DNA from 2 places in the Effusibacillus consociatus genome. Region 2 is predicted to be linked to the other one. Evidence: predicted binding sites of a transcription regulator. Region 2 holds the regulator's gene; the other holds the start of a gene.
The links. Region 2 encodes Rex, which represses fermentation and respiration genes when NADH is low (regulators of the CRP and FNR family bind a similar motif). Its sites were predicted from a motif close to TTGTGAAATATTTCACAA; they were not measured.
Positions count from the first base shown of each region.

Region 1: qoxA (cytochrome aa3 quinol oxidase subunit II) is a predicted target of Rex. The motif match lies at 4,300-4,317, and genes of this name have one in related genera.

Region 1 is NZ_JBHSHC010000090.1:4,635-11,634, reverse strand. Features, by position in the region: partial or broken gene helD (RNA polymerase recycling motor HelD) at 1-1,801, opposite strand, end outside; gene ACFO8Q_RS10520 (TetR/AcrR family transcriptional regulator) at 2,660-3,256, opposite strand; gene ACFO8Q_RS10515 (MBL fold metallo-hydrolase) at 3,258-3,989, opposite strand; gene qoxA (cytochrome aa3 quinol oxidase subunit II) at 4,349-5,329, shown strand; gene qoxB (cytochrome aa3 quinol oxidase subunit I) at 5,319-7,000, shown strand, end outside.
Region 2 is NZ_JBHSHC010000112.1:301,510-308,509, reverse strand. Features, by position in the region: partial or broken gene ACFO8Q_RS16545 (spore germination protein) at 196-1,587, shown strand; gene ACFO8Q_RS16540 (GerAB/ArcD/ProY family transporter) at 1,623-2,495, shown strand; gene ACFO8Q_RS16535 (CLC_0170 family protein) at 2,464-2,829, shown strand; gene ACFO8Q_RS16530 (redox-sensing transcriptional repressor Rex) at 2,867-3,487, opposite strand; gene ACFO8Q_RS16525 (RNA polymerase factor sigma-70) at 3,501-4,139, opposite strand; gene ACFO8Q_RS16520 (ComEC/Rec2 family competence protein) at 4,232-5,107, opposite strand; gene dinG (ATP-dependent DNA helicase DinG) at 5,165-7,000, opposite strand, start outside.

The DNA.
Region 1 (7,000 bases), on a different contig from region 2:
GGTAGCTCCGTGTTAAGCGAATCAGTTCAGTCTGTTTCGGTCCGTACAGTTCACCGATCGGTTCCAATTCGTTTAAAACTGAAGCATGAGCGAAGATCGACTGGTTCAGGTCACCGAGTGCCGTCATTCTACAGCGCGGGAAAAGCCGCTTTAGAAACTCCAGTTGGAACGGCGAATAGTCCTGCGCTTCGTCCACAATGACGTGGCGGACTGAATTATTGGTTTCAAACCCCTGCACCAGTTCCCGCAGGTACAAAAAGGGCGTCGCATCTTCATAGGAAATCTCCGACCGTTCCAGCTTCTCAATTGTCTGTCGGCAGATCTCCGGCCAATACTCGGGAATACCCGCCTCCCCTGCAATGCGGGCAAACAGTTGTTGATCCGAAAACAACTGCTTGTATAATGCCGTCACATCAACGAAACGGAGCCGTTTGATTCGTTTACGCAACGGCTTCAGCCGTTCGGCCACGACCATCCGGTCAAGGATTTCCTGCTCTTTTTCGAAGTCATCGAATGTAACGCCCTTGCCCTTTTGCATACTGCGCAACCGCGTGTAGGCACGCTGGTAGTCTTCCGGATCGAGCAGATTGACCTCCTCCTCGACCCATGCCTCATGCCGTTCTGTTTCCTCGAAAGCTGCAAGCTCCTCCAATAACCAATCCCGTAATAGAACGATGCGATTAAGCAAACGGATTGCCGGATCGAATGCATAGAATCGTTCTTTGATCCTGCTCGATGGGATAATCTCACGTCCTCGGAACTTGACCGACTTAAAGATCATTCCCTCTTGCTCGAGCACGTCCTTATAGGTATGAATCGCCTTTAGATAATCGGCTGACGACTTGTAGCGGATTCCGCTGAGTCTTGCCGCATAGCCAGGGGCATTTGCGGACGTCAGAACGTATTCGATCTGGGTGAACGGATCCTCCAGCTCAAATTCCCTCCCAAGCCGGTGCTCCAAATATTCCTGGAAAGTTGTCTGCTGCATGTTCTCTTCGCCAAGCTCGGGGAGAACCGTTGAGACATAGCTGTTGAAAAGCGGATTTGGCGAGAACAGCACCATCTGGTCAGCCTGGAGTGTTTCCCGATATTTGTACAGCAGATAGGCAACCCTCTGCAGTGCGGCCGAAGTTTTGCCGCTTCCCGCTGCACCCTGGACGATCAGCATACGGCTGCGGTCGTTGCGGATGATCTGGTTCTGTTCCTTCTAGATTGTCGCCACGATGCTCCTCATCTGTGCGTCGGAACTGCGGCTCAGCACCTGCTGAAGCAGCTCGTCACCGATCGTGACGCCGGTATCAAACATCAGACGAATCCTCCCATCGCGGATCACATACTGCCGCTTTAATGACAGCGTACCCGAAATTCTTCCGCCGGGTGTCTCATACTCAGCCGGTCCAGGCGGGTAGTCGTAGTATAGACTGGATACCGGGGCCCGCCAGTCGTATACCAGAAAAGTATCGTTGTCCTCGTCCAGAAAAGAGGCAATACCCAGGTAGATTCGCTCAGCTTCTCGTGCACCGTCTTCCGTAAAATCGATTCGGCCGAAATAGGGTGTCTGAATCAATCGAGTCAGTTTGTTGAGCTCTTCAACGGAGTGGCGGTGTCTGCGTTCTCTCTCGGAGAGCACTTCTGCCTGCTGTTTCATGCTGAAATACGTCTCCGTGACATCGTCCGGGTTGCTCAAATTCACGGTCACATCGTCCCAGAAATGTTTTCGGATGGCTACGACGTCCATTTTAACCTTTCCGATTTCCCCCTCCAGCCGTTCGATCCGTTTTCCGATTTTCCCGGTGACCATATTCACGCGTTGCTGCTCTACACGCCAATCATTTTCCGTAATGCTCACAAAATTGCCCCCCTGTCCTGTATATAACGATGGAATAAACTCATAAAATAAGTACATGTTTGACACACAAAATAAATTTGTGATATAATATAATAGGGATATTGTTTGTGTAACTGAATGCTGTTGATGCCGCACCATTAGTCATTGTACCAACCGCAACTCCTGAAATCAAGAAGGACGTCGAAAGACGTTTTTTTTATCGTAATGGAAAGTATATCTTTTTTTGGCCTAAAAGTTCGATTTCATTGGACGTTGCTGCTGCCTCCCCGTTTGAAGAATAACGGATTTTCGATCCGGTATTTCACTATCCGACGGCTGGATTTTGAAAATAAAGGATTCGCAGGTACTTATTCGACACTTTTTATACCTCTTTGGCGCTCAAGCGGCGGAATAAGAGCTTAAAAACTGTTATTTCAAAAATCACTACCAAAAATGTCATAATAAATACCTGAAAGTCCGCTATTTCCCGCGGACGAGTCATTTTCCCAAACAACCGACCGAGACTCCGGAACTGGGTCCGACCCAGTAACAGGTCCAATAGAATGCCGCCTTCGGCAGCTTTTTTAATGAATAAAAAATCCTCCAATTAGCGGAGGATTGCTGCTGCTTGAACAAGCCCATTTAACCACTGAATGACATCCCGGTAAACTTCTTCTTTGTTAATTTCGTTTAACATTTCGTGCCTACCGTCTTTGTAAAACCTCTACGTAATATTCTTGATGCCTGCTTTTTCGAAGTTGCGGTACGTTTTCAGGAGGCAATCACGAGACCTCCCCTTCTTCCAAATTCATGTTTACTTTCTCCTTCCCCTCATTCGGGATGCGAATTTGGTTCCCCCTTTTGCTTCATCATGTGAATGCCCGCAAGAAAGGTATCGATCAGCAAACGAAAGCTCACATCAAGGTTGAGCGGAAGTCCGAATCCCCCTATCTGCTCGAGCGAAGCGAAGCCATGCAATATGCTGCGCAGTCCGCGCGTGGCATGAAGTGCCGCTTCGTTTTCCAGGCCGTAAGCATTCAGCACGCGGACTGCCAGATCGACGATTTTGCTTCCCGCTCGTTGAATGTCGGGATCCCGCGGATCAGGGGCTCTAAGGGTTGCTTCGTACAGTCCGGGATGGGCTCGTACAAATGCCACATATTCTTCACCCAGGGCTCGCACCGCATCATCACCGGATCGCCCGATGGCCGCTCGTGTCAAGACGTTGTGAAGCTGTTCGAGACCGTGGATGGCCAGCTTTTTTCGTAATCCCTGCAATCCGTCGACATGGTTGTACAGCGAAGGGGAACGAATCTTGAGTTTTTTGGCCAATGAGGCCAATGTCACTTCATCGATACCATGTGTATCGGCAATTTCCGTGGCGGCTTTTAAAATGGTATTCATCTCAAGCCCCATTCTCGGAGACATGTTAGCTCCTCCCTTGCTGTTGGGTGTGTTCAAGATTCTGTTCCGCTTCCGCAATGACCCTATCAATAGCATCTCCCGGTTGTTTCAGCATTCGTCCATGCCCCGTTGCAAGTAATGATGGATGGTACCCTTGCAGCTTGCGGGCACTCTCCAGCGCCACCTGCTTATTCCATGTCGCCATTGCGGGGAATGGAAACCACGGCCGAATTTGTCCCGCTACCGCAATACCGCCCCTTGTTTGAACCGCGTCACCGGCAATTAAAGCTTTGTTGCGGGTGTCGAGAAATGCAAACGAGCCTGGCGTATGTCCCGGTGCAGCCACAGCCAGCAGCGAACCGATCTGATCTCCCTCTTGAAGCAGCACGTCCGGCCGCGTCTTAAGTTTTTTGGGGACTCCGCCACGTATTGGGGTATTCGGTTCGTTCGAGTCCAGCGTGCGGTCTCCGGCCATTAACCGGGCATCCCTGCTGGAAATATGGACAGGGACATCAGGCAGAACTTGTTTAAGGGCATCGAGTGCCCCTACATGATCGCCATGGGCATGGGTTAGAATGATTCGGGTAATCGGTTTTCCGATTCTGCTTGCCGCCTGGAGAATTCCCTTCGAGCTGTAGGGCAGCGCAGCATCTACGAGAGTCAAACCTTCGTCTTCCTCCACCAAATAACAATTGACGGGAAAAAAACGCGGCAGAAACGCCAATTGGTAAACGGTCTTTTCGCGAATGAGTTGCAATGGGAAAATCCCCTCCCCCCAAAACTAATCATGTTAGTTTTATTATAACTAACGTTATTAGTTTTTCAAGCCTGATTTTTCCTTTCCGCCTATTAGTCGTAATTTTCTGCCTCCATTAACAAAAGGTTCGATTTTTCTCCGAGAAATCAGGTGCTCGTTACTTGTTTTGTAACAATTTAGCCTAGATACTGTAACAATTTTGTGGGTAGAGGTGTGTTATGATTTCATACAGAATCAAACAGTTCTCTGCCGCCGATTAACACTTTACTTATGAATTTGGCAGCAGATCACATACCAAATGAAATTGAAATTGTGAATTTTTTCACAAAATTAATTATCTATTTAAAGGGGTAGAGAGGATGAAAAAGTGGTTGATTTCCCTTTTGGCAATGTCATCCGCATTGCTAAGTGGATGCCAAACGAACATGGTAGTCTTTGAACCACAAGGGCCTGTAGCAAGAAGTATTATGGAACTGATTAACTGGTCATTATTATGGATGTTATTGGTGGTTGTAGTTGTATTGACTCTCTTTGGCTATATCGTCTGGAAATACAGAGAAAAGAAAGAAAACATGAACTATGAGCCCCCGGAGGAGCATGGCAGCACAACATTGGAAATCATTTGGACAGCGATCCCAATCTTAATTGTAACTGCATTGACGGTGCCAACTGTGAAAACTCTTTACGCTTTGGAAAATGTACCGGCTGGGTATGAGAGTAAAAAGCCGATCACAATTCATGTGACTTCAGCTGATTGGAAGTGGATTTTCAGTTATCCGGAACAAGGGATTGAAACTGTCAACTACGTGAATATTCCTGAGGATACACCAATTGATTTTAAGCTTACATCCGCGGGTACAATGCAATCCTTCTGGATACCCGCATTGGGCGGACAAAAGTATGCGATGAATAAGATGGAAACACAGTTGTACCTGGTTGCAGATAATCCTGGTTCCTATTTTGGAAGAAACACAAACTTCAATGGTAAAGGCTATGCTGAAATGGAGTTTGAAGTTCAGGTTAAAACAGAGAAAGACTTTGATGAATGGGTAAGTGAGGCAAAAAGTTCAGCTCCGAAACTGACTGAGCAGCAATATGAAGAATTGTTGAAGCCGACTCACTTAGGTCGTTTAACCTACTCTAACACACACTTGGCGTGGGTTGATCACTCTAAACCGGATTCTAAGTCATATACGAACCCTGAGCTGTACAGAGGTCACGGATACCCAGGTAAAATCTTCGAAGAAGAAGATAACTATAGAAGTCCAGATGCACAGAAAGATGCAGTACAGAATTTAGAGAACAAAGACGCACATCGGGGTGACACGCATGGGCATTAATTTGAAAGAGATGTTTTATTTTAATGATCCGTTGATTATTGGTTCTCAAATTGCAATCGTTTTAACGACAATTGGTATTGTCGCCGGAATCACCTATTTAAAAAAATGGAAGTGGCTCTGGACTGAGTGGCTGACCACTGTTGACCATAAAAAAATCGGTGTGATGTATATCATCTCGGGTGTTCTGATGTTCTTCCGCGGTGGTATGGACGGCCTTTTAATGAAAGCACAGACAGCCCGACCTGAGATGGGATTCTTGGATGCCCAGCACTATAATGAGATCTTTACAACCCACGGGGTTATCATGATCTTGTTTATGGCAATGCCGATGTTAATCGGTTTAATGAACGTAGCTGTCCCTCTCCAAATCGGTGCAAGAGACGTTGCGTTTCCACAATTGAATGCGTTAAGTTTTTGGTTGTTCTTTGCCGGGGCGATGCTCTTTAACATCTCGTTTGTAGTTGGTGGTTCTCCGGATGCGGGTTGGACGTATTATTTTCCGCTGGCCGGTAAAGAGTTTACACCGGGAATCGGTAATAACTATTACGCAGTTGCTTTACAGATTGCCGGTATCGGTACTCTCATGACAGGTATCAACTTTATCGTAACGATCTTGAAGATGAGAACAAAAGGCATGACTCTTATGCGTATGCCAATGTTCACGTGGACTACTTTTGTAACTTGTGTCATTATTGTCGCAGCATTTCCAATTTTAACCGTGGCTTTAGCAATGGCAACGTTTGACCGTCTCTATGGCACCCATTTCTTTACAGTTTCCAGCGGTGGTATGGATATGCTTTGGGCCAACCTCTTCTGGTTATGGGGGCATCCTGAAGTATATATCGTTGCTCTTCCTGCCTTTGGTATATTCTCAGAAGTTATTGCAACGTTCTCCCGAAAGACGTTATACGGCTATAAGTCAATGGTTTACTCGATTGTCGGTATCGCAGTTTTAAGTATGGTGGTCTGGGTTCACCATTTCTATACAATGGGAGCAGGTCCAGCAGTAAACTCGATTTTCTCAATCACCACGATGATGATTGCCGTACCAACCGGTGTTAAGATGTTTAACTGGTTGTTCACGATGAGAAAAGGCCGTATCAAGATGACTTCAGCAATGCTTTGGGCATTGGCATTCGTGCCTTGCTTCTTAATCGGTGGAGTGACTGGTGTAATGCTAGCGATGGGTGCAGCCGACTTCCAATACCACAATACTCTGTTCCTGGTCGCACACTTCCACTATGTACTCATTCCTGGCGTAGTGTTTGCGGTGTTTGCAGGTCTCTACTACTGGTGGCCAAAGATGTTCGGGCATATGCTTAATGAAAGACTTGGCAAATGGCACTTCTGGTTGTTTGTAATCGGGTTTAACTTGACATTTTTCCCAATGTTCTTCCTTGGTTTAAAAGGTGCAATCAGACGTTCCTATACGTTCTCTGCCGCATCAGGTTTTTCAGAACTGTTCTTGCTTTCAGCTGTCGGCGCGCTGATTCTTGCAGCAGGCTTTGCGGTATTCTGCTACAACATCTACTGGAGCGTTCGATATGCAGACAGAAACATCTCCAGCGACCCATGGGATGCAAGAACACTTGAATGGGCAACTGCTTCACCGGTTCAATATTATAACTTTGCTTACCTTCCAGAAGTGAAAACGTTAGATGCCTTCTGGTA
Region 2 (7,000 bases):
GTCAATTATTCAAATGTATCATTTCCATATTTAGGTTCAACATTCAACGTTTGAATGTTTGGGCTTTGATGAGCTGGTGATATCGTGGGACATTCACAACAATGAATGTCTTTTTTTTAATTGGTGCAACATAAAAGACAAAATAAACCAACCTTACTAGACCTTACCTGTTAAGAGAATGAACTGAGCCGGAGGATGGGCAGAAGGTGGCGGGATGTCGCGAACCAAATCCTGGAGGAACGTGGCGAAGAGAAGATAAGCGGCAGCATTGAAGATAAATCATTTTTCTCGAAAACTTGTTAGGTGAAAATGATGACTTTGTCATACGTCGTTTTCATGTATTTGGCCAATATTCGGCCGTTATGTTTTATTTCTTGAATATGAGTGATCAATCCATTATCAACAGGGATATTTTAAAACCATTAATGTATTTGCCTCCTCATCTGGAAGGAGCCACAATTGAATACTCACAATTGAAACACGTAGTGTTCAACGAAACTCTTTATCACAGTAAAGGCCGGTTAGAAAGCCGCATCCCCTCGATTGTCGAAGCGGTTTTACGCGGGGACACCGTTATCGCGGTTGAAGGATTGGACGAGGCATTTCTGATCAGCACACGCAATGTGGAGAAGCGGTCAATTGACCAGCCGCAAACCGAACAGGTGTTGCGCGGGGCCCGGGAAGGATTTATTGAGTCTTTGCTGACAAATGTCTCCCTGCTGCGATACCGTTTGCCTACTCCAAACTTCCGTGTCAAGATGATGGAGATCGGCCGCTTAACGAAATCAAAAGTGGCAGTGTGCTATATCGAAGGCATTGCAAATCCTGCGCTTGTCCAGGAAGCGATAAACCGTCTTTCGGTGATCGATATCGATGGAGTGCTCGATGCGGGCTACCTCGAACAATTCATCGAGGATCATAATATGTCCCCGTTTCCACAAATCCAGAATACGGAACGTCCGGATAAAACGGTCGGCACGCTGTTAGAGGGCAGAGTGGCGATTCTCGTTGACGGTTCTCCTTTTGCCTTGATCGTGCCGGCCATATTTAGTCAATTTTATCAGACGTTGGATGACTACTCGGAAAGATTTCTTATGGGCAGCTTAGTGCGCTTTATCCGACTGATGGCCTTAATTTTTTCTCTCTTCTTCCCGGCGCTTTATGTAGCGGTCATCTCATTCAATCCGGAATTGATTCCGACGGAATTTGCAGTTGCGGTGGCGGGGGGACGAGCAGGTGTTCCCTTCCCGGCCGTTGTGGAAGTATTGATCATGGAAATATCAATGGAAGTTTTGCGGGAAGCAACGCTGCGCTTGCCCCAGCAAGTCGGGGGGGGGGGCGCTGTCGATCGTCGGCGTACTTGTCGTCGAACAAGCCGCGGTCTCTGCAGGGTTTGCCAGCCCTATTACCGTTGTTTTGATTGCATTGACAACAATAGGTTCATTTGCGACACCCGCTTACAATGCGGCAATCGCTTTGCGCATGTTGCGTTTCCCCATGGTAATACTTGCCGGAACCTTTGGACTTTATGGGATCATGGTGGGATTTATCCTGATAAACAACCATTCACTGTCCTTCGCACAATACACTTGATCCTCTAAAAGTCGGAAACAGAAGGTGGGGTGCATCGGAAGTGTGTTTATTATCATTTTTTTGCCGTGTTGACCTCGCTTGCTTCACGCGAATTCGGGGAAGTCGTCATTACTTCCGTTCTGCAGCGCACCCCTTTGGAAGTCACCGTGATCGTTATGCTGTTGCTCGCCGCCATCTCAACTCGCAATGAGATCACGACGTTTGCATACATTCATATGTTTTATCTCCCGTTTCTCCTGGCACCCGGTATATTGATCGTTGTGCTTTCGCTAAAAAATGCGACTATGATCAATCTGCTGCCAATCTTGGGGAACGAACCAAAGGGAATGCGCATGGGTATCCTGACGGTATCCGCGTTGTTTCAAGGCTCTTTTATCCTGACAATCGTGATTCCGGCGATGCGGCACCCCGAGAAGGCGATGAAGGCCAGTCTCTGGGGGATGTTGATTGCCGGAGGACTTTATCTGGCCGCCGTCGTGGCTACTGTTGCCGTATTTGGCGCAGAAGAGACTAAACTCCTGCTTTGGCCCACACTCGAACTGGCAAAGACGACATCATTGCCCGGCAACATTATGGAACGACTGGACGCAGCGTTCCTTGCAGTTTGGGTGACAGCTGTGTTCACCACTCTTCTCTCCAGTTATTATCTGACGGTTCACGCGATAAGCGAACTCTTCCGTTTGCGCGATCACAAGATGCTTTCGTTCTTCATCTTTACGTTCGTTTTTGTGATCGCGATGTTGCTGCAAAACGTCCTGCAAACGTACCAGATCATTAAGTCGGTCGGGCGAACTGGACTCTGGATCACGATTGCGTATCCGTCCTTGTTATTAATCACAGCCACGATTCGCAAGAAAAGGGGGGATCGACGTGGCGCGGGGCAACTGGGTGAAACAGGTTAAGCTGCTATGCGTGCTGCTGATCACATTTCCCCTGCTTACAGGATGTTGGGATCGCCTCGAAATCGAAGACCGTGCCGTTGTGTTGGGACTTGAGGTCGATGAAAGCGAGATAACAAGGGGGGAAGCGTCCCGGATGATCAACATAGGTTACATTCAGTACGTCGTAGTTTTATTTCTGGTTACAGGTTTCATGATCTGGCGGTTTGACGCAAAAGGTTACGATTTGAAGCAGATGGAAAAAGAGAAAAAAGCGGCTCGCTTTCTCGGAGGGCTTAATGTGTCGCTCGGTATCTTGACGTATGTGGCGAATTGGGTTTATCAGAGTTGGTTTTAAACATTAAAAAACCTTCCCGTGACGGGAAGGTTTACGACTAATCCACATAATAAGCGAGTGACTCCAGCTCAGTAGTCACATCCGCATTGCGAACGGGAATATCGAGTGGGACCTTAAGGATAACAGGAGCGAAATTCAGAATTCCCTTGATCCCCGCATCCACCATCTGATCAGCCACTTTTTGAGCTTCTGTGGCAGGGACGGTAATAATGCCCATTTTGATGTCCAATTCCTTGACCATCTTGGGTAATAACTCAATGGGCAAAACCTCAAGCGTCCCCACCTGGGTCCCGATTTTCTCTTCAAACGAGTCAAAAATGGCTACAATCTTGAGTTTCTCGTTTGTGTATCGGTTGTAGTTTGACAGCGCGGTACCCAGATTTCCCGCTCCGACGAGAGCCACATTGAGACGCCTGTCCAGTTTTAGGATTTGTTTGATCTTTTCAATCAGATATTGGACGTCATACCCTATGCCTTTTCTTCCAAATTCTCCGAAGTAAGCGAGGTCTTTCCGGATTTGCGCCGGGTTCATGTCCAGATTTTGTCCTAATTCGTGGGAAGAGACGGTTGTAATATTCAAATCACGCAGGTGTTGCAAATATCTTAAATAAACCGGTAATCTCCGGATCACCGCTTCCGATATTTTTGGAGTCTTCATCTTTTCCTCCAAATCATGACGATATTCTTTGCAGATTCCTGTTTACGGCGGCCGAATCCATTTTTCGCTTGATCCGGCAAAGGGCGTTATCAATTGCCTTTGTGGTCGAATTCATCATTTTTGCAATTTCTTTGTAACTGTGTCCCTCCGAATACAAGTTTAAAACCTGAAATTCAAATGGACTCAGGATTACACTCAGCTGATTTTGCAGTTCACGCAATTGTTCCTGTTTTATCACAACCTCATCCGGTTCAGATCCTTGAGGACACGGTAAGGTATCGATCAGGAAACGGCGCGATTCATCCTCACTCATCGAGCGGTGAAGCGACGTATAGTGGTTCAACGGTTGATGCTTGAGTCTCCTGGAGCTCTTGATGGCTGTAATCAGCTGCCGGTTGATGCAGATTTCGGCAAAGATTCGAAACGGAATCTCTTTGTCGAGCCGATAATCCCTGATTGCTTTAAATAAACCGATCATTCCCTCCTGGATGAGGTCTTCCTGTTCAGCCCCCGCAAGGAAAAACGAGCGAGCTCGAAAACGAACAAGTGATTGGAAGTGGGACAGAACCTGTTCGATTGCATAAGAGTCTCCCTGTTGGGCCAGCAGTACTTGGCTTTCTACATCGCTAGGTTCAAGATGCAGATGATTCATAGACGACCACCTCCCAATTTATGAGAGTCTTACTTTTCATCATAGAAGAAATAGAAAAGATTCGTCAATAAGAAAATTCGAACTATTTTTTTCTAAGGCCGGATGACCTCAAAAGATCGGTTCGAAAATAAAACCGTTATCGTTCCCTGCTGGTCGGTCCGATACACATCTATCCAACTCTCGTACAACTGTTCCACGATGCTTTCATCCGGGCTGGACGACCCCTTTTTGACTCCCGTTATCACCGCTACCTTCGGATTCACTTTTTGCAGGAAATCAGTATGGAAACTATTTTTCTTGGCGTGATTGGGAATTACCAGAATATCGCTTTCGATCGGCAAATCCAACAGCTTTTCCGTGACTTGTTCCGAAATATCACCGGTAAAAAGGATTGTAGTTCCTCGATAAGTCATTTGAAAAACCAGCGATTGCTCCCCCACGACCCCATAGACAGGCTCACGGGGATTGAACACCTTGATCGATAAATTTTCACCCAAAATATATGTTTGATCGGCTTTCAAGCGTATTCTGGGAATTGATTTCGCAGCCTCGTAAGCGTCCAAACCAAATTCAGCCGCCGATAGATGAGGATATGCAATTTTTCCGATTGGCACGGTTTGCGTCAAGATCCCAAATCCGCCCATATGTTCGGGTTTTGGAGTTGTCAGAAAGACAAAATCCAGCCGTTGTGCTTCAAGCATTGCCAGCTCTTTCAGGATCATCAGAGCCGACTGATCTTCTCCCCCATCGATCAAAATATGGTGTCCTTCTTCTGTCTGAAGGACAGCGGAAACCCCATTCCCCAAGTCAAGGAATCGGATTGCCGCTTTTCCTTTCAAGTCAACCTTTGTATTGATCGGCAATCTGTCAAAATAATGGGTAACGGGCAGGAGCGTTTCCATAGTCGCCCCTGCCACAATCAGGAATGGAACAAAAATCCAAAGAATAAAGTTTTGCTTGAACGCCATTCGCATGTCGTTCCCCTCGCTATCTGGGACATGTATATGCGTGACGCCCTTTTTATATTACCGCTTGAGCCAGTTATAGATCACTTTAAAGACTTCCTTTTCAGGCCCCTGGTACACCCATGGATCAGGCAGCGATTTGATGAAATGCCGACCGTAACGGGCATCCACAAGACGCCGGTCGTATACCACTATAGCGCCGACATCTTTTTTGGAGCGAATGAGCCGACCAAACCCCTGTTTGAAACGCACAATCGCCTGCGGTACGGAATAATCCATAAACGGATTGCGGCCTTCTCTCTCCAGCGCTTCCGTCCGCGCTTCAGCCACGGGGTGATTCGGCGGCCAAAACGGCAGGCGAACGATGACCAGGCACGAAAGATCCTCACCCGGGATATCGACCCCTTCCCAAAACGAGTTGGCGCCAAACAGAACCGCTCGTTCCTCTCTTTTAAATTCCTGAACAAGCCTGATTCGGGATGACGAATCGATTCCGTGAGCAAATACACGAATATTATGTTCCGCCAACCTCGGCTTTACTTTCGTATAGGAATCCCGCAGCATTTTATGCGAAGTAAACAATACGAGCATCCTGCCGTTGGAGATGCGGGCCAAAGTTGTGATTGATTCACACAGCGAATCCACAAATGCTTGTTCGGATACGCCTTTTACCGGCGTTACATCCGTAGGAACGCATAACAAAGCCTGGTTTTTGTAATCGAAGGGGGAGTCTACCTGCAAGGTGCGTAATCTTCCTTCTTCGTCCGCCTTTCTCAGCCCCAGCCGATCGATAATATAGGAGAATCCCTGGTTGATAGTGATAGTTGCTGACGTGAGGATAACCGACTCTTTCTTCTCAAACAGATTCTGGTTTAAAAGCGGACCGACTTTAATGGGAGCCATATAGAGGCTTACAGCGGGACGCCCTCCCTTTTCATCAGCCTCCAGCCAGAGAACCATCGACTGCGGATCCGTTTCCCTGAAAAACCGGGCCATGGTCATCAGTCGACGGTCCAATTCCTGCACCTGTCCTCCAATATCGGTGACCAAGCCGGCTGCCTGTTCATCGCCAAAATCGGAAGCTTCGGTCTCAAGTTTGGACATCAAGCTTCGCAGCGCAGCGGCTTCCGTCTGCAGATTCTCGAATGAAGAGAGAATCGCATTCCACCCGGGAAGTTGGAGGTGACTGTTGCCAAGCCGCAGAGTCGAACGACCTCCTTCACTTTTTTCCGACTGGTCAAGCGTAAAACGCTGCAGCAAACGGAATGTTTCATCTGCATGAGTCCTGACTTCCAGTATCTTGTCGACCATTTGATCCGCGATGCTCGCGGTTTTGGCAAACGCGGTTTGCAGTCCGATCATCGTTCGCAATTGAGTCAACAGTCCTTGGCGATTCTCTCTTGCCAATCGGTTCAGCGCCCCGACTATCTGAAAGTAATTGGCGTCTTCACCCAAATGCTTGGTCGCTTCATCTTCAATATGATGAGCTTCATCAATCACCAAATGGTTGTACGAGGGAAGTACCCGGTGATCCGCTTTTATATCGGTAAAGACCAGGGAGTGATTCGTGATGATCACATCCGCTTGTTCAGCGGCCGCCCTGTTCTTAAAGTAATAACAGTTGCGGAACCACGGACATTTTTTGCTTATGCAGGAATCGGAGTCACTTGCCACGCGGTTCCAAAAATCGGCGTGAGATCCCTGCAGATTGAGCTCCTCACGGTCACCGGCTTCGGTTTCGATCAGCCATGTAATCATTCGCACATAAAAAGAACGCTCACTCGGATCGGAAATGATCCCCTGTGTATTGACACCGCTTGCCACCTTCCGCATGCAAACGTAATTATTTCGTCCTTTCACGACTGCAGCTTCGAACGAAACATCCATAATTTCCTT